Regions from separate parts of the Anaerobacillus sp. QJM3NY_32 genome, predicted to be linked through region 2. Evidence: a T-box and tRNA genes for the amino acid it is inferred to sense, from the RefSeq annotation. Region 2 holds a T-box; the other holds one or more tRNA genes.
The links. The T-box of region 2 lies ahead of ileS (isoleucine--tRNA ligase). A T-box ahead of a tRNA ligase gene usually reads a tRNA of that ligase, here a tRNA-Ile.
Positions count from the first base shown of each region.

Region 1: it encodes a tRNA-Ile, which carries the amino acid that the T-box ahead of ileS (isoleucine--tRNA ligase) is inferred to sense. The anticodon was not compared.

Region 1 covers NZ_CM149684.1:231,215-241,117, forward strand. Annotated here, with positions in the region: gene AC0VYH_RS01290 (STAS domain-containing protein) at 1-221, shown strand, start outside; gene AC0VYH_RS01295 (STAS domain-containing protein) at 234-590, shown strand; gene AC0VYH_RS01300 (anti-sigma regulatory factor) at 594-995, shown strand; gene AC0VYH_RS01305 (PP2C family protein-serine/threonine phosphatase) at 1,011-2,021, shown strand; gene AC0VYH_RS01310 (STAS domain-containing protein) at 2,096-2,425, shown strand; gene rsbW (anti-sigma B factor RsbW) at 2,449-2,904, shown strand; gene sigB (RNA polymerase sigma factor SigB) at 2,873-3,664, shown strand; gene AC0VYH_RS01325 (PP2C family serine/threonine-protein phosphatase) at 3,667-4,269, shown strand; gene AC0VYH_RS01330 (Tex family protein) at 4,447-6,615, shown strand; gene cmpA (cortex morphogenetic protein CmpA) at 6,625-6,738, opposite strand; gene AC0VYH_RS01340 (SprT family protein) at 6,840-7,292, shown strand; tRNA gene AC0VYH_RS01345 (tRNA-Asn) at 7,470-7,544, shown strand; tRNA gene AC0VYH_RS01350 (tRNA-Ser) at 7,548-7,638, shown strand; tRNA gene AC0VYH_RS01355 (tRNA-Glu) at 7,646-7,720, shown strand; tRNA gene AC0VYH_RS01360 (tRNA-Asp) at 7,774-7,849, shown strand; tRNA gene AC0VYH_RS01365 (tRNA-Gln) at 7,885-7,959, shown strand; tRNA gene AC0VYH_RS01370 (tRNA-Lys) at 7,964-8,039, shown strand; tRNA gene AC0VYH_RS01375 (tRNA-Leu) at 8,046-8,130, shown strand; tRNA gene AC0VYH_RS01380 (tRNA-Leu) at 8,170-8,255, shown strand; tRNA gene AC0VYH_RS01385 (tRNA-Arg) at 8,266-8,342, shown strand; tRNA gene AC0VYH_RS01390 (tRNA-Pro) at 8,366-8,442, shown strand; tRNA gene AC0VYH_RS01395 (tRNA-Gly) at 8,451-8,524, shown strand; tRNA gene AC0VYH_RS01400 (tRNA-Ile) at 8,533-8,609, shown strand; rRNA gene AC0VYH_RS01405 (16S ribosomal RNA) at 8,779-9,903, shown strand, end outside.
Region 2 covers NZ_CM149684.1:1,802,488-1,812,390, forward strand. Annotated here, with positions in the region: gene AC0VYH_RS09670 (YggS family pyridoxal phosphate-dependent enzyme) at 1-594, shown strand, start outside; gene AC0VYH_RS09675 (cell division protein SepF) at 622-1,056, shown strand; gene AC0VYH_RS09680 (YggT family protein) at 1,076-1,339, shown strand; gene AC0VYH_RS09685 (YlmH family RNA-binding protein) at 1,339-2,112, shown strand; gene AC0VYH_RS09690 (DivIVA domain-containing protein) at 2,204-2,716, shown strand; T-box leader at 2,791-3,000, shown strand; gene ileS (isoleucine--tRNA ligase) at 3,110-5,866, shown strand; gene lspA (signal peptidase II) at 6,001-6,462, shown strand; gene AC0VYH_RS09705 (RluA family pseudouridine synthase) at 6,462-7,376, shown strand; gene pyrR (bifunctional pyr operon transcriptional regulator/uracil phosphoribosyltransferase PyrR) at 7,569-8,111, shown strand; gene AC0VYH_RS09715 (solute carrier family 23 protein) at 8,275-9,591, shown strand; gene AC0VYH_RS09720 (aspartate carbamoyltransferase catalytic subunit) at 9,734-9,903, shown strand, end outside.

The DNA.
Region 1 (9,903 bases), 1.6 Mb from region 2:
CAGTTGTTGATACGATGGTCGCTCATCATATTATACAAGCAGCAGAAGCAGTGAGACTTGTTGGCGCTCAGTGCATTCTTGTAGGGATTAGACCAGAAATTGCTCAAACAATCGTTAACCTAGGAATTGACCTTGGACAATTCCCAACGAAAAGTACGTTATTTAAAGGCATGAAAACTGCATTAGAAATGACAAAACGTCAGATGATTGAGATTGAGTAAGGGGGGAAGACAATGCGAATTCCTATATTAAAATTAAATGAGTATTTACTAATTACCATACAAATAGACCTCGATGACAAAACAGCACTTCAATTTCAGGAGGATTTGCTCGAGAAGATTCATGAAACAGGAGCAAAGGGCGTTGTAATTGATTTAACTTCTGTCGATATGATTGATTCATTTATTGCCAAAGTTTTAGGTGATGTAGTGCGCATGTCGAATTTAATGGGGGCAAAAGTAGTACTGACAGGAATTCAACCTGCCGTTGCTATTACGTTAATTGATTTAGGAATCATGATGAAAAATGTCCCGACTGCATTAGATTTAGAACAGGGGTTAGAGAAATTACAACAGGAATTGGGGGGATAAGTTATGAATATCCAATCCTGTGTGGAAGTACGAAATGAATGGGATATTGTGAAAGCGAGACAGTCTGGTAGGAATATAGCAAAAGAGCTAGGCTTCGGTACTGTTGATCAAGCTCGTATTACGACGGCTATTTCTGAACTCGCTCGTAACATATACCTCTATGCCGGGAGTGGCGAAGTAGCCATTGAACGGGTAGAAAACGGGGGGAAGTTAGGACTTAAAATCGAAGCATCTGACTCTGGCCCGGGAATTAAAGATATTAGAAAAGTAATGGAAGATGGTTTTACAACCTCTGGTGGTCTTGGAGCTGGTCTTCCTGGGGTCAAACGATTAATGGATGAGTTTACGATCGATTCGAAAGAAAATGAAGGAACTGTTATCACTTCTATTAAATGGCTCCGTTAAGGAGGATAGACAATAATGGACGACCGAGATCTTCAATATCAAAAATACAAAGCAATATTAGAGAATTATTTAGAGGAGCAGTCTGAGCAAACCTTATATAAGGGACAGCAGTTTAGTCGAAAGATGATCGAACAAAAGATATCTCCTGAAGAAGCTGTCAGTCTCCATGTGAGCGTTCTTGAGGAACTGTTCCCGGATATACCTGAGCCGCTTAAAAATTCATATGATTTTCTACTTGAGATGATGATCGGGTATGGATTTGCATACAGAGAGCATCAGAGTCTTCGTAGTCGTCAGCAACAATTAGAATCCGAAATTGAGATCGCGGCAAACATGCAGCAAACCTTGCTTGCGGGTGATAAGCCAGAAGTTCAGGATCTTGATATTGGTGCTATTAGTAAACCCGCCCAGAAAATGAGCGGGGATTACTATCATTTTGTTCAAGATGAGAACAATTGCGTTAGTGTAGCTATCGCTGATGTTATAGGCAAAGGTATTCCAGCTGCTTTGTGCATGAGTATGATTAAATACACAATGGATAGCGCGCCAGAGCAGCGAATGCAGCCGGGTGCGGTTCTTGAAAATCTAAATCGAGTAGTGGAACAAAATGTTGACCCTAATATGTTCATTACGATGTTTTACGGATTATATGATCCTAGGGTACATTCATTTTATTACGCTGGTGCCGGTCATGAACCGGGCTTTTTTTACGATGCAGAAAAAGATGAGTTCGAGGAGCTATTTACAAAGGGACTTGTCCTAGGGGTTTCAAAGAAAACGTCATATCAAGAATACCAACGTGTCCTTAATGGAAATGATATGGTTATCATGCTTTCAGATGGTGTAACTGAATGCCGCTCCACTAATGGTTTTATTGAACGTGATGAAATTGTTGCGTTAATTCGTAAATACATCCACCTCTCTGCTCAAGAAATTGTCGATGAGGTTTATCGAGAGCTTGAGCGCTTACAGGAGTTTGAACTCAGAGATGATTTCACCCTTGTTATTTTGCGTCGTGAGGTTTAACTTCTTTCTAAAAGTGGAATAAGGAATTAATGGATTTAACTAATAATTAGAAGCAACCTACAGGGGGTAATGTTATGAATTTGCAAATCAAACAAGAAGACCATGAAAATACACATCATTTACATATAGCTGGTGAAATAGATGCTTATACAGCACCTCAGCTCCGTGAAGCTTTGCTTCCGTTAACTGGAAAAGAAGGACATGAGACACTTGTTCATCTTGGTGACGTAAACTATATGGACAGTACTGGTCTTGGTGTTTTCGTAGGTGCACTGAAGTCATCTAAAGAGCACGGTAGCTCTATTAAGTTGACTGGAATGACTTCACGCGTACAGCGTCTTTTTGAAATCACTGGATTAGACGAAGTGATCGATATCGAAGACGTAAAGGGGGGATCGAAGTGATCAATATTTCAGATTTTGTTGAAATGAAAATCCCTGCACAAGCAGAATTTGTTGGCGTTACGAGATTAACGGTTTCAGGAATTGCGAATCGCATGGGGTATTCCTATGATGAGATTGAGGATATCAAAATTGCTCTTTCAGAAGCTTGTACAAATGCAGTGAACCATGCCTATAAAGAAGATGAAAAGGGTCAAATCACAATTGGATTTGGTATTTATGAAGACCGACTTGAGATGATGGTGCTCGATCGCGGTCAAAGTTTTGACTATACAAAAGTTTCCGAAAAGCTTGGACCAGTTGATAGTGACAAGTCTGTAGAACAACTCAGTGAGGGAGGATTAGGGCTCTTTCTGATTGAATCACTGATGGACAAAGTGGAAATCAGTGGAGAGGACGGAGTAGTAGTCATGATGACAAAGTTCCTCCACAGAGATGGGGTGGAAGTAGATGCCGACACAATCTCATCATCCCCGCAATAATAACAACAATGAGGTATATGAGTGGATTGAGCAATATCAAAACGATCCGACTGATGAAGTTGTTCAACTAAAGCTTGTTGAGAGGTATCAGGATCTTGTGCAGTCACTCGCTCGTAAGTTCTCGAAGGGGAAAAGCATTCATGACGACCTTTCACAGGTTGGGATGATTGGGTTGCTTGCAGCTCTTCGTCGTTACGACCCTGAATTTGGTAGAAGCTTTGAATCGTTTGCAGTTCCAACGATTGTCGGTGAAATCAAACGGTTTATTCGGGACAAAACATGGAGTGTTCATGTGCCGAGAAGAATAAAAGAGCTTGGACCCCGTATTAAAAAAGCGGTTGAAGAATTAACTAATGAACTTCAGCGTTCTCCAAAGGTCGATGAACTTGCAGAGTACCTTAATGTATCTGAGGAAGAAGTTCTTGAGACGATGGAAATGGGCAAAAGTTATCAAGCTCTTTCGGTTGATAGTTCAATTGAAGCAGATCAGGAAGGAAGTACAGTTACTCTACTTGATCTAGTTGGTGATCAAGAGCAAGGGTTTGATCTTGTGGATCAGCAAATGCTTCTTAAAAAGGCTTTTGCAGTACTCACTGAGCGAGAACAAGAAATCTTGAATTGTACGTATTTTGAAAATATGAGCCAGAAAGAAACTGGAGAGAAGCTTGGTATTTCACAAATGCATGTTTCCCGCTTGCAGAGAAGAGCTCTCGAAAAATTAAGACAGGCAATTCGTATTGAACCAACGGAGGCTTTTTAATCATGATTCATCATCATGATTTTAAAAAGCTTACTGTTGCAGCTTATCAGAAACCTAAGGCAGGTAATCAGATGTGCGGGGATAGCTATTATGTAGCTGAAACATCTGATTATTTCATTTGCGCTGTAGCGGATGGGCTTGGCAGTGGAGATATGGCTAAAGATTCTTCCCTAGCCGCTATCAATGTAGTAAAAGAATATCAGGATGAAGATGTAGAAACTTTGATGAAACGTGCAAATGAAGAGATGAGAGGGAAACGTGGGTGCGTGCTTTCTATTTTTAAACTTGATCTTAAGACAAGACAGCTCGAATATAGTGGTATAGGAAATATTAATTTAATTATTTACCAACCGGATGGTAAGATTATTCGTCCTATCTCTTATTCAGGGTATCTCTCAGGAAAGCTTCAGAAGGTGAAGGTGCAATCAATTGATTATCCTTCAGGGTCCTCTTTCGTTACTTATTCTGACGGTGTTCAAATTAGTTCTAAAAACTACTCAATGATTGCTCGATTTGATTCAGTAAAGGAATCCTTTCAGCATTTAACAGACGCGCTTCCCTCTACAAATGATGACATTACTCTCCTTGTAGGGAAAACGGTATAAAAAGTTCTTCCAGATAAATCAGGGAGAGCTTTTTTATTTTGGTTTAAGTTTCTACTACTAGTAGTAGAAACCGTCTGAAGTGTTTTAGTGATTATGCTTGCGCGCTTTTAACTAATCAACTTATCCGGTAAACTAATAGTATTATCGAATGAGTCCCGAGGAGGAATTATTTTGGAAATGACAGCAGATAAAAAGCAAGCGGAACATTTTCATAAGGTAGCGCAGAAATTGCAGCTTGCTGAACGAAGTGTACGAGAAGTAATCACACTTTTAAATGATGGTAACACGGTTCCGTTTATTGCGCGTTACCGTAAGGAGTTAACAGGTGGGCTTGATGAAGTTCAATTGAGGGATATTCAGGAAGCTTGGCTTTATCTTCAAAATCTCGCCAATCGAAAAGAAGAGGTTATTCGTCTCATACGGGAGCAAGACAAACTAACAGATGAATTAAAGAAGCAACTAGAGAAGGCTACTAAGCTTCAAGAAGTAGAAGATCTATATCGACCTTATAAACAAAAGAAACGAACGAAGGCTACAATTGCAAAAGAGAAGGGATTGGAGCCTCTTGCTCTTTGGATTCTAAATGATGGAACTGGAGAAGCCTCCGAAGCGGCTGTAGAATACATATCAAAAGAAAACGAAGTTCCTACAGTGGAAGATGCCATCCAAGGAGCGCAGGATATTATTGCTGAATGGATATCAGATGATGCGGACGCACGTAAGTGGATTCGTGCAAAAACATTTCAACATGGTATTCTTCAAACCGCTGTGAAATCTGAAGAAGAAGATCCTAAAAAGATATTTGAAATGTACTATTCCTACCAGGAAGGTATTTCAAAAATCGTTCCACATCGGGTTCTGGCGATTAATAGAGGTGAGAAGGAAAAAGTTTTACGTACATCAGTCACCCCACCTACTGATTCAATCCATGATTATTTAAATAGGAAAATAATAAAAAATCAGCAGCAAAGTTGCGTCACTCTATTAGAGGAAGCCATTATTGACAGTTACAAACGTCTTATTCAACCTTCTGTAGAAAGAGAAATACGTAAAGAATTAACTGAGCGAGCTGAGGACCAAGCCATTCATATTTTCTCAGAAAACCTAAAACATCTTTTGCTACAACCCCCTTTAAAAGGAAAGAGAGTACTTGGGGTAGATCCTGCCTTTCGAACTGGGTGTAAACTAGCTGTTGTTGATGATACCGGTAAAATGCTTAATGTGTCTGTTATCTATCCAACACCGCCACGCTCAGAAGTCGAGAAAGCGAAAGCTATAGTGATACAAATGATAAAAGACTACGATATTGAGATGGTTGCTATAGGGAACGGGACGGCATCACGTGAAACCGAACAGTTTATTGCAGATGTGATAAAAGAAGTGGAAGTAAAAGTGGTCTATTTAATTGTTAATGAAGCAGGAGCGAGTGTTTACTCTGCATCAGACCTTGCAAGAGAAGAGTTTCCTGATCTACAGGTGGAGGAACGTTCGGCGGTTTCCATTGCGCGTAGAGTTCAAGACCCACTTGCTGAGCTAGTTAAAATTGATCCTAAATCAGTAGGAGTGGGACAATATCAGCACGATGTGTCTCAGAAAAAGCTGAATGATCAATTAACCTTTGTTGTGGAAACCGCTGTTAACCAGGTTGGCGTTAATGTGAATACAGCTTCTGTCTCTCTCCTTCAATATGTAGCTGGTCTTTCTCGAGCAGTTGCGATGAATATCGTTAAAAAACGAGATGAAGAAGGAAAGTTTACAAGTAGGGTGCAGTTAAAGAAAGTGCCAAGGCTTGGTGCTAAAACATATGAGCAGTGTATTGGATTTCTTCGAATAATGGGAGGGAAGCAACCTCTTGATCAAACAGAGATCCACCCTGAAAGTTATCAGGTAACAAAAGCACTTTTAGAACGCATTGATTGTAAGCCGCAGGATATTGGGACTGAAAAACTAGTGCAATCTTTGTCTGCAATTCCGATGAAGGAAACTGCAGAGGCTTTAAATATAGGGGAACCCACGTTACAAGATATTGTGGCATCTCTGCAGAAGCCGGGGCGTGACCCCCGAGATGAACTCTCACAGCCTATTTTAAAAACAGATGTTTTGAAAATGGAAGATCTTGAACAGGGTATGGAGTTAGAAGGAACAGTACGAAACGTAGTAGACTTTGGTGCTTTTATTGATATAGGGGTTAAACAAGATGGGCTTGTTCATATCTCGAAATTAACGACTCGCTTTGTGAAAAACCCTATGGAAGTTGTCCATGTAGGGCAAGTTGTTACTGTATGGGTTGATGAAGTTGATTTGAAAAGGGAAAGAATCGCTCTTACTATGCTAAAGCCATCATAAGCACTGCCCTTAGGGGCGGTGTTTTCTTCTGTAAAAAAACCAACATTGATTAAGAAGCTTGATTTGTCGGCGATTTTTCTCAAGGTAAGCTTGTTTCAGTTGTTTCTTAAACCATACAGGCAACTCCATCTCCTCCTTTAATGGATGACACTGCGTGAATGATGATGTAAATTAGTTTATGAAAAGCGGCTTGTATATGTTCGGAAAGTGAAAGGATGAATGAGTTGACTGAGAAAGAACTGCAGCGTTTAGTAGAAGCAATATCCGAGAGGTATTTTGGTATGCCTTTTCTTCATCAAGCTACATTTAATGCTCGTTTAAGAACTACTGGCGGACGTTATTTGTTAAGGTCACATAATCTTGAATTCAATAAAAAGCACTATGATCAATTTGGTGTAACAGAACTTGAAGGGATTATAAAGCATGAACTATGTCATTATCACCTACACATTCAGAAGAAAGGTTATAAACATCAGGACCAGGATTTCAAACAACTTCTTCAAAAAGTGGGGGGATCACGCTACTGCCAGGTAGTACCTGGGCAAAGAAGAGTAGAATCATATAAGTACCTTTACGAGTGTCAACAATGCCATGCTAAGTATAGAAGGAAGAGAAGGATGGACACCTTACGATATGTGTGCGGAAAGTGTAGAGGAAAGTTAAAACAAGTTTATTGAAAGTTATCATTGACGACCTAGATTGTATGTGGTAAATTAATAAAGTCTCTTCGGAGAGCAAGTCCAGATCGAATACATAACGCTTTAAGAAATTTCAAAAAAGCTGTTGACTTTGATTGCCGGATGAGTTATTATATTAAATGTCGCCGATAACGGAGACAACAAATTAAACACTATTCCACAGTAGCTCAGTGGTAGAGCTATCGGCTGTTAACCGATCGGTCGTAGGTTCGAATCCTACCTGTGGAGCCAAACGGAGAAGTACCCAAGTGGCTGAAGGGGCGCCCCTGCTAAGGGTGTAGGTCGCGTGAGCGGCGCGAGGGTTCAAATCCCTCCTTCTCCGCCATTTTTATGGCCCGTTGGTCAAGCGGTTAAGACACCGCCCTTTCACGGCGGTAACACGGGTTCGAATCCCGTACGGGTCACCAACAAATTTTAAAAATAAAATGTTTCAACAACATGATATGTAATCAGTTATAGAGGTCTCGTGGTGTAGCGGTTAACATGCCTGCCTGTCACGCAGGAGATCGCGGGTTCGATTCCCGTCGAGACCGCCATTATTTTCTAAAATGAATCTGATTATATAAATTGTTGGGCTATAGCCAAGCGGTAAGGCAACGGATTTTGATTCCGTCATGCGCTGGTTCGAATCCAGCTAGCCCAGCCATGTTGAGCCATTAGCTCAGTTGGTAGAGCATCTGACTTTTAATCAGAGGGTCGAAGGTTCGAGTCCTTCATGGCTCACCACTTTTTGCGGGTGTGGCGGAATTGGCAGACGCGCTAGACTTAGGATCTAGTGTCTTACGACGTGGGGGTTCAAGTCCCTTCACCCGCACCAATTCTTTTAAAATGCTAAGTTTTCATCAAGTAACGATGTGCGGTTGTGGCGGAATGGCAGACGCGCTAGCTTGAGGGGCTAGTGGGGGAAACCCCGTGGAGGTTCGAGTCCTCTCAACCGCACCAAATATAATATGCGCCCGTAGCTCAATTGGATAGAGCGTCTGACTACGGATCAGAAGGTTAGGGATTCGACTTCTCTCGGGCGCACCATATTTATTTACTTAATAAAATGTCGGGAAGTAGCTCAGCTTGGTAGAGCACTTGGTTTGGGACCAAGGGGTCGCAGGTTCAAATCCTGTCTTCCCGACCATCAATATCGCGGGTGTAGTTTAGTGGTAAAACCTCAGCCTTCCAAGCTGATGTCGTGGGTTCGATCCCCATCACCCGCTCCATTAAAGATGGGCCTGTAGCTCAGCTGGTTAGAGCGCACGCCTGATAAGCGTGAGGTCGGTGGTTCGAGTCCACTCAGGCCCACCATCTTTTGAAAAAAAGTTGTTGACACTGTTCAAGTCATCATGGTATGATGATTTGGTCGCTGAAAACGACATTGAAAGAAACAAATCGATCTTTGAAAACTGAACGAAACGCCATGTAAGTAGTTGTTTCTACGGAAACAAAACATTGTTTTAAAGCTAGATTAAGCTTTCTATCGGAGAGTTTGATCCTGGCTCAGGACGAACGCTGGCGGCGTGCCTAATACATGCAAGTCGAGCGAAGAGATGGGAGCTTGCTCCCTGATCTTAGCGGCGGACGGGTGAGTAACACGTGGGCAACCTGCCCTGCAGACTGGGATAACTCCGGGAAACCGGAGCTAATACCGGGTAATACATCGCACCGCATGGTGCAATGTTGAAAGTTGGCTTTCGAGCTAACACTGCAGGATGGGCCCGCGGCGCATTAGCTAGTTGGTAAGGTAATGGCTTACCAAGGCGACGATGCGTAGCCGACCTGAGAGGGTGATCGGCCACACTGGGACTGAGACACGGCCCAGACTCCTACGGGAGGCAGCAGTAGGGAATCTTCCGCAATGGACGAAAGTCTGACGGAGCAACGCCGCGTGAGTGACGAAGGCCTTCGGGTCGTAAAGCTCTGTTGTTAGGGAAGAACAAGTACCGTTCGAATAGGGCGGTACCTTGACGGTACCTAACCAGAAAGCCACGGCTAACTACGTGCCAGCAGCCGCGGTAATACGTAGGTGGCAAGCGTTGTCCGGAATTATTGGGCGTAAAGCGCGCGCAGGCGGTCTTTTAAGTCTGATGTGAAAGCCCACGGCTCAACCGTGGAGGGTCATTGGAAACTGGAGGACTTGAGTGCAGAAGAGGAGAGTGGAATTCCACGTGTAGCGGTGAAATGCGTAGATATGTGGAGGAACACCAGTGGCGAAGGCGGCTCTCTGGTCTGTAACTGACGCTGAGGCGCGAAAGCGTGGGGAGCAAACAGGATTAGATACCCTGGTAGTCCACGCCGTAAACGATGAGTGCTAGGTGTTGGGGGGTTCCACCCTCAGTGCTGAAGTTAACACATTAAGCACTCCGCCTGGGGAGTACGACCGCAAGGTTGAAACTCAAAGGAATTGACGGGGGCCCGCACAAGCAGTGGAGCATGTGGTTTAATTCGAAGCAACGCGAAGAACCTTACCAGGTCTTGACATCCTCTGACAATCCTGGAGACAGGACGTTCCCCTTCGGGGGACAGAGTGACAGGTGGTGCATGGTTGTCGTCAGCTCGTGTCGTGAGATGTTGGGTTAAGTCCCGCAACGAGCGCAACCCT
Region 2 (9,903 bases):
CATGTTGTAGCGGTGACGAAATATGTTAGCGTCGAACGTACAAAAGAAGCATTAGAAGCTGGCGTTACTCACTTCGGTGAAAGTCGTGATGAGGGGCTATTGAAGAAAGTAGAAGCTATTGGCACATTGCCTTCGTGGCACTTTATTGGCACACTACAATCTCGTAAAGTAAAAGACATTCTTCCATTTGTAAATTATATTCACTCCCTCGATCGTATATCTCTAGCTAAAGAAATACAAAAGAGAGCTGATGGTGAAGTAAACTGTTTTGTGCAAGTTAACGTGTCTGGTGAAGAATCTAAGCATGGATTATCGCCAGGTGAGACGCTACCTTTTATTGAGTCACTTAATGAATTCTCATCTATTAAAGTCGTAGGATTAATGGCTATGGCTCCGCATACAGATAATACAAATGAAATTCGAGATGTTTTCAAGAAACTTCGTGAGCTTGGAGAACGTGTCCAAAGCCTTTCACTCCCACATGCTCCATGCAATGAGCTTTCAATGGGGATGTCAAATGATTATGAAATTGCTGTTGAAGAGGGCGCGACATATGTTCGCATTGGATCGTCACTTATCGGAAATGAAAAATAAAATAAGCTCTCCAGGAGGTGCAGGGAATTGGGTATCAAAACGAAATTCAAGCAGTTCTTTGAACTTGATGATGAAACGATAGAGTTGGATGAGCAGCAGGAGCAAGATTCATATATGGAAGAAGAAGAGCCTGAAGTAACTCGAGCGAATCGTAAGCAGTCTAAACAAAATGTGGTAAGTCTTCAAAGCGTTCATAAGAACTCAAGAGTTGTGCTAGTTGAACCAAGAGTGTATGCTGAAGCTCAGGATATCGCTGATCACGTGAAAAATCGGAAGTCTGTTGTGATGAATCTTCAACGTATTCCACAAGATCAGGCGAGACGCATTGTTGATTTTCTAAGTGGAACAGTCTACGCTGTTGGTGGCGATATTCAGAAACTCGGTCCGGATACGTTTATATGTACACCGGACAATGTTGAAATTTCAGGTAACATTACAGATGAAATTTACGAAGACCAGTAATTAAGAAAGGGTGAAAAGTTTGAACATAGTTTCAATCTTACTTTCAGCAGTACAAATTTATACGTGGATCCTCATCATTTACATCTTTATGTCATGGATTCCAAATGCAAGAGAATCTTCTATTGGACGAATGATTGCTTCTATAGCAGAACCATATCTAGCTCCGTTTCGTAAGATTATTCCTCCAATCGGTGGAATGCTTGATATTTCTCCGATCGTAGCCATTTTCGCACTTCAGTTTGTGCAATATGGAATTATTGCGGTCTTTAGATTCATAGGCTAATGTCTATTTACGAACACTATCGTCCAGAAGAAAGAACATTTGTCGATCGCGTTTTACAATGGCAGGATGAGGTTCAAGAAAGGTATGCTCCAAGATTAACCGATTTTCTTGATCCAAGAGAACAGGATATGGTGAGGCAAATCATTGGAAATCACTCTGACGTGGGCGTGTTTTTTTCAGGTGGAGTTGAAGGGTCTGAGCGTCAGAGGGCTCTTCTTGTTCCTCCTTACTTTGAACCAACAACGGAAGATTTCGAGATAATCGCTTTTGAAATTACATATCCAGCCAAATTCGTATCACTTACTCATCCAGATTTGCTTGGGGCAATGATGGGTCTTGGAATTAAGCGTGAGAAGTTTGGAGATATCCTTGTGCAGGATAGTGCTGCGCATTTAATCGTAGCGAAGGAAATTGCGGATTTCGTGAAAATGAATTTAACACATGCAGGTAAAGCGTCCATATCTCCTAACGAAATTCCATTAACGAGCGTAAGCGTCGTAGAAGCTTCCTGGCAGGAGCAGTCAGGCACAGTAACAAGCCTTCGTTTGGATACGGTACTTGCAGAAGTATACAATCTATCACGAGGTAAGGTTGCTCCGATGATTGAACATGATCGAGCGAAATTAAATTGGAAGATCGTCAGTCAACCTTCTGCTGAAGTGAAAGAGGGAGACTATTTATCGTTACGAGGTTCAGGTAGAAGTAAGATTATTTCTGTTGATGGCAAAACAAAGCGGGATAAATGGCGAATTACGTATCAAATTCGTAAATAGTTTGTCATAAATAGAAGGAATATCCAAATGATTGTCGAAATACGAGTAAGCCGGGTATATGAAAAAAGAGAGTAAATCGGAGGTGGCTGAATTGCCTTTAACACCATTAGATATTCATAACAAAGAATTTACACGCGGATTCCGCGGTTATGATGAAGATGAGGTCAATGAGTTTCTTGATCAGGTAATCAAAGATTATGAAACGGTAATCAGAGAAAAGAAAGAATTGAATGAGAGAGTGAAGCTTCTAGAAGAACGACTTGGGCACTTCTCAAACCTTGAAGAAACGTTAAATAAGTCGATCCTAGTAGCACAAGAGTCAGCGGAAGAAGTGAGACAAAACGCTAAGAAAGAATCCCAGCTCATCGTAAAAGAAGCTGAGAAAAATGCCGACCGCATTATTAATGATTCGCTTGCTAAAGCGCGTAAAATCTCCATGGATAATGAAGAGCTGAAAAAACAAGCAGCGGTTTATCGCACGCGTTTTCGTATGCTAGTTGAAGCCCAGCTAGAGATGCTAAATAATGAAGACTGGGATGGCTTAGTGGCTCGATTTGATGAGGAAGAAGATCAGCAACAGGAGCAAATCGAAGAAAAAGCATAAAGCACTCATTTATTTTTTGTCATTTCCTTGACTTCTTATTTTTATTTACACTATACTTCTATTAATAGCAATAACGATCGACGAAGATGGGAAGAGTATCTGATTCTTACTTAACAAAGCGAGCCGGGAATGGTGTGAGCCGGTGTTAAGCAATCAGAGAAGATCGCCCCTGAGTCCCGTGCTGAACGATAAGTAAGCCTCGGCGAATCATTCACGTTACGAATGCAAAGTGAGCGCAAAGCTTAATTTGGGTGGTACCACGGGAAAACCTTCTCGTCCCTTTTCGGGGACGAGAAGGTTTTTTTATTTTGTAGCACACTTTGAAGAAACAACGCCCGAGTGGCTGAAGATCGTTACGGTTGTTGCTCGTTATAAGTTGAAGGAGGAAACCTCATGAGCTATAAAGAAACGCTCTTAATGCCAAAAACAAAATTTCCGATGAGAGGAAATTTACCGAATAAAGAGCCCGACATGCAAAAAGAATGGGCAAACATTAATCTCTATGAAAAAGTACAGGAAAGAACGAAGGACCGCCCCCTATTCGTCCTACATGATGGCCCTCCATATGCAAATGGTGACATCCATATGGGTCATGCAGAGAACAAAGTTTTAAAAGATATCATCGTTCGATATAAATCAATGAACGGTTTTAATGCTCCATATGTTCCTGGTTGGGATACGCACGGACTTCCAATCGAGCAGGCGTTAACGAAAAAAGGCGTCGATCGTAAGAAGTTAACGGTTGCTGAATTTAGAAAGAAATGTGAAGAATACGCATTAAAACAAGTTGATCGCCAGCGTGAACAATTCAAGCGGCTTGGAGTTCGTGCTGATTGGGATAACCCATACATTACGCTTGATAAAGGCTATGAAGCACAGCAAATTAAAGTGTTCGGAGAAATGGCAAAACGCGGTTATATTTATAAAGATAAAAAAACCGTTTATTGGTCTCCGACATCTGAATCAGCATTAGCAGAAGCTGAGATCGAGTATCAAGATAAGCGCTCTGCATCGATTTACGTTGCGTTTGATGTAAAAGATGGAAAAGGTGTTCTTGATGGCGATGAGAAATTTATCATCTGGACAACAACACCGTGGACAATTCCTTCAAACCTTGCCATTGCGTTGAATGAGAAGTTTGAATACAGCGTCATTGAAGCGGATGGTACGAAATATGTTGTAGCAACAGAGCTTGTTGATCAATTAAAAGAAGAATTTGAGTGGAACAACGTAAGTGAAGTGAAGCGCGTAAAAGGTAGCGAACTTGAATACGTGACGGCTCAGCATCCAATCTACGATCGTGAATCTCTTGTGATCCTTGGTGACCACGTAACGCTTGACGCAGGTACAGGTTGCGTTCATACAGCCCCGGGACACGGTGAAGATGACTATATGATCGGAAGAAAGTATAAGCTAGACATCCTTTGCCCTGTAGATGAGAAAGGTGTTTTCACTGACGAAGCTCCTGGCTTTGAAGGTATGTTCTATGACAAAGCAAATAAACCAATTACTGAAAAACTTGAAGAAGTTGGCGCGCTAGTGAAGCTTACATTCTTCACTCACTCTTACCCACACGATTGGCGTACGAAGAAACCAATCATTTTCCGTGCAACAGAGCAGTGGTTTGCGTCGATCAAAGAGTTCCGCCCTGAACTTCTTCAAGCTGTAGCAGATGTGAAATGGTTCCCATCATGGGGTGAAATTCGCCTTCATAATATGGTGAAGGATCGTGAAGATTGGTGTATTTCTCGTCAACGTGCATGGGGCGTTCCAATCCCAGTGTTCTATGGCGAAAATAATGAGCCAATCATTACAGATGAGACAATTGCTCATGTATCAGAATTGTTCCGTAAGCATGGATCAAACATTTGGTTTGAGTGGGATGCAAAAGAACTTCTACCTGAAGGATTTACTTCAGAGCATAGTCCAAACGGTGAATTCCGCAAAGAAATGGATATCATGGATGTTTGGTTTGACTCAGGTTCTTCTCACCAAGCTGTTCTGGAAGAAAGAAGCGACCTTGCAAGACCTGCTGATTTGTATCTAGAAGGTTCTGATCAGTACCGTGGCTGGTTTAACTCGTCCCTTTCAACAGCTGTAGCCGTAACAGGGAAAGCACCTTATAAAGCGGTTCTCAGTCATGGATTTATTCTTGACGGTGAAGGAAAGAAAATGAGTAAGTCACTTGGAAATACAATGGTACCGAATGATGTTATGAAACAATTGGGTGCGGATATTCTTCGTCTATGGGTATCATCGGCGGATTATCAAGCTGACGTTCGCGTATCGAATGATATTTTAAAACAAGTAGCTGAAGTGTACCGAAAGATTCGCAACACGTTCCGCTTTATGCTTGGGAACCTTGAAGGATTTGACCCAACAGAGCATCAAGTGGCGTATAAGGATTTAGGTGAACTTGATCAGTATATGCTTGTGAAGCTAAATAATCTCGTATCGAAAGTGAAAAAAGCTTATGATGAGTATCAGTTCTTAACGGTTTATAATACGATCCATAACTTCTTTACAATTGAAATGAGCTCGTTCTATCTCGATATCGCGAAAGACACGCTTTATATTGAACATGCAGATCACCCGAACCGTCGTGCGATCCAAACGGTTCTTTATCAGACAGCTGTTGCGCTTACGAAACTTCTTTCGCCTATCATTCCGCACACTGCTGAAGAAGTATGGCAGTTTGTCCCTGGTGAGAAGGAAGAGTATGTACAGCTTTCCGATATGCCAGAAGTGAAGAATTTTGAAGGTACAGCTGATCTTGAAGAAAAATGGGATCATGTGATGGAGCTTCGTGACGAAGTTCTAAAAGCACTAGAAGAAGCGCGTAACGAGAAGAAAATTGGTAAATCGTTAACCGCTCAGCTTCATATTTATGCTGATAATGGTACGAAGGATTTGCTTGAAGGCGTAGCAAATCTTGAGAAGCTCTTTATCGTATCAGGTGCTACAGTGGCCGGTACGAAGGCTGAAGCACCAGCAGAAGCGAAAGTATATGAAGAACTAGCGATCTCCGTTTCACCTGCTGAGGGAGAAACGTGTGAGCGCTGCTGGCAAGTGAAAAAAGACGTTGGCGCTAATAGCGAATACCCAACTCTTTGCGCTAGCTGTGCTGAAACAGTTAAAAATCATTACTAATTAATGAAATATATCGAAAAGACGCTTTGCGATGCGAAGCGTCTTTTCTTTGTTGTTAGCTCAGTTTCGATTGTCTGCTGAAGCAAGCTGTGCTAAACTTTCATAGGAAGTAACATTTGATCGGAGGAGCGCTCGTGTGGAAATATCTCATAGCCATAGGCATCATTGTTCTAGATCAGTGGACGAAATGGCTTGTTGTGAAGTACATGGAATATGGTGAAAACATTACATTAATCAATGATTTTCTTTATCTAACTTCTCATCGAAACCGGGGCGCCGCCTTCGGAATCCTTCAAGGACAGATGATTTTCTTTTATATCATTACCATTTTCGTCATTGGAGCGGTTATTTATTATATGAGACAATATAAACATAGCCGTTTCGTTAGCGTCACCCTAGCACTCATACTTGGTGGTGCAATAGGGAACTTTATAGATCGAGTCCTTCGTGGAGAAGTAGTAGATTTTGTGAACACATTTATCTTCTCTTATGATTTTCCGATCTTTAACGTTGCCGATGCCTCCCTTGTTGTAGGTGTTATTCTTATCTTTATCGGAACCATTTTTGAAAGTAAGCAGGCTAAAGGGGAAAACTAATGGAAAAATTCACATTTAAAGTAGCAGAAGAAGAGAAAGGTGAGCGAATCGATAAGCTCATTACTTCTTATGAAAATGACTGGTCGCGTAGCCAGGTTCAAGCTTGGATTAAAGATAAAAATATTCAAGTGAACGGCGAAGACGTGAAAGGCAATTATAAAGCAACAGCAGGCGATGAGATCGAAGTAACCGTTCCTGAGCCTGAAGAATTAGAAATTGTAGCAGAAAATCTGAACCTTGAGATTGTTTACGAGGATGCGGATGTTCTTGTCGTGAACAAACCACGAGGAATGGTTGTTCACCCAGCTCCAGGACATGCTAGCGGAACGCTTGTTAATGGGTTAATGTATCAAGTTAACGATCTAAGCGGTATTAACGGTGTTGTCCGTCCTGGTATCGTCCATCGGATTGATAAAGATACTTCAGGATTATTAATGGTCGCAAAGAACGACAAAGCCCATGAATCACTTGTAAAGCAGCTTCAAGCTAAAACCGTTAACCGACGTTATACTGCCATCGTTCATGGCAACATCCAGCATGACGTGGGGACAATTGATGCACCAATCGGGCGAGATAAGCAAGATCGTCAGAAGATGACGGTAACGGATGAAAATAGCCGAGATGCGGTTACGCATTTTCATGTTCTAGAACGTTATAAGCAGTTTACTTATGTTGAGTGTAAGCTTGAAACTGGTCGTACGCATCAAATTCGAGTTCATATGAAATATATCGATCATCCCGTTGCAGGTGATCCTAAATATGGCCCAAGAAGAAAGTCGCTTCCGATTGATGGTCAGGCTCTTCATGCCGGTGTTCTAGGCTTCAGTCACCCTGTAACAGAAGAGTGGCTTGAATTCTCTGCTCCTATTCCAGAGGATATTGAACGTTTATTAAAGCGACTTAGACAAGATTAAGGTTGACTTAAGAAGAGATCTTTGCGATACTCTTTATAGACAATAGCATACCCTTTAAAGACAGTCCCGTGAGGCTGCAAAGGAAAAACGGCTATGTACGATCGGTACATTTGTATGCCCAAAACCCTTTTGCCCTCATGGCAAAAGGGTTTTTTAATGCCACAGACCGATAAAGAGAGAGGGGCGATCATCATGGAAAACAAACGCATTTTGCTCGATGATCAAGCGATTCGAAGAGCGCTTACGCGAATTGCACATGAAATCCTAGAGCGTAATAAGGGCATTGATAATACAATGCTTGTTGGGATTAAAACAAGAGGCATTTATTTAGCTGAGAGATTAGCTGAACGAATCGAACAAATTGAAGGATCAGCGATTTCAGTAGGAGAAGTTGATATCACCATGTATCGCGATGACCTTACTCACAAAAACGAAGATCAGGATCCCCTAATAAAAGGCACAAGCATTTCAAAGGATGTAACAGATCAAAAAGTGATACTTATTGACGATGTCCTTTATACAGGCAGAACCGTTCGTGCTGCAATGGATGCCTTAATGGATCTTGGACGTCCATCACAAATTCAATTGGCGGTGCTAGTTGATCGTGGACACAGAGAATTACCAATTCGTCCCGATTATGTAGGGAAGAACGTACCAACAGCAAAAGAAGAAATCATTGAAGTTGCTCTTACAGAAGTAGATGACTTTGACCAAGTTAGCTTATCACAATCATAAATCGTGCTCCCTTTAAATCCGTCCAGAGAGACGGCCAAGGGAGGAGACGCGTTCCGTTTAAGGACACGCGTGTACCTCCTTGCGGCCATGCAAGGAGTTTTTTTATACCTTAGGGTTAAGAAAAACGATGGCCGGGACACGCACAACCAAGGAGGAATACATCATGAAAAAAGTATTAGGAATTCGAGAGGTACCCAAACCTTCAAGCTGGCTCACATTAAGCTTACAGCATTTATTCGCCATGTTTGGCGCAACGATATTAGTTCCATTTCTCGTCGGACTTGATCCGGCGGTCGCCCTTGTCTCAAGTGGACTTGGGACGCTAGCTTATCTTGCCATAACGAAAGGTCGCATCCCAGCATACCTGGGGTCGTCATTCGCCTTTATTGCACCAATCATTTCAGCCGTCTCTTTACACGGACCTGAGGGAGCCATGATCGGAAGCTTTTTTGCCGGGATTGTCTACGGTCTTGTCGCAATTGGAATTCGAGCGCTTGGGTTAAACTGGCTGTTAAAACTTCTTCCACCGATCGTAGTTGGCCCCGTGATCATGGTCATCGGACTAGGTCTTGCAGGAACGGCGATTGACATGGCGATGAATAACCCTGCTACGGAAGCCTATAGCGGTACGCACTTTACTGTCGCGCTTGTTACGCTAGGGATTACCATTCTCGCTTCCATGTTTTTAAGAGGATTTTTCAGCCTGATTCCGATTTTAATCGGCATTGTATCTGGATACACATTTGCTTACTTCATGGGTATTGTTGACCTTACTCCAATTAAAGAAGCTTCATTCTTTCAAATGCCGGATTTCATCATCCCGTTTGCGGATTACAACCCGGTTGATGTCTTCTCATGGGAAATCTTATTCATCATGGTACCAATTGCAGTTGTCACGATTGCAGAGCACATTGGCGATCAGATGGTTTTAAGTAAAGTTGCCGGCAAGAATTTCTTGAAAACTCCAGGTCTCCATCGTTCCATTCTTGGAGACGGAGTAGCCACAATGATCGCATCTTGCCTTGGTGGACCGCCGAATACGACATATGGGGAAAACATCGGCGTGCTTGCGATAACACGAGTATTCAGCGTGTTCGTCATCGGAGGGGCTGCTGTCCTTGCCCTTATGTTCGGCTTCATTGGAAAAGTAACAGCTCTTATCTCAACGATTCCAACAGCTGTCATGGGCGGCGTGTCGATCCTTCTCTTCGGAATTATTGCATCATCTGGCTTGCGCATGCTGATTGATAACAAAATTGATCTTGGTGAAAAGCGCAACTTGATTATCTCCTCCGTAATCCTAGTCATCGGTGTAGGTGGGGCATTCATCCAGGTTAGTGACAACTTGCAAATTGCAGGAATGGCGCTTGCGACCGTCATTGGTATTACGCTGAACCTCATTTTGCCTGGCGGAAGCTCACAGCAATCGGTTGAGAAAATGTTTGAAGAAGATCTTGAAAATAACGAACCAGCTGCATAGCATCATCCTTTAAAAAGGTACAGAGAGACCTAAAAGGGTGGGAAAGAGATGCGTTTACTTAAACGCGTCTATCCTTCTGCACCCTGACAACGCTCAGGGTGCTTTTTTTCGAGAAAAATATTAACGAAACGGAGTGAGTGATGTGAAGCATTTACTTGATATGACCTCTCTTACATTAGATGAAATTCATGAAATATTACTGCAGGCTGAACGTTTTAGAAATGGAAAAAGTATTCAAAGACAGGAGCCAGTATTTATAGCGAATCTTTTCTTCGAACCGTCAACCCGAACAAGGTTTAGCTTTGAGGTAGC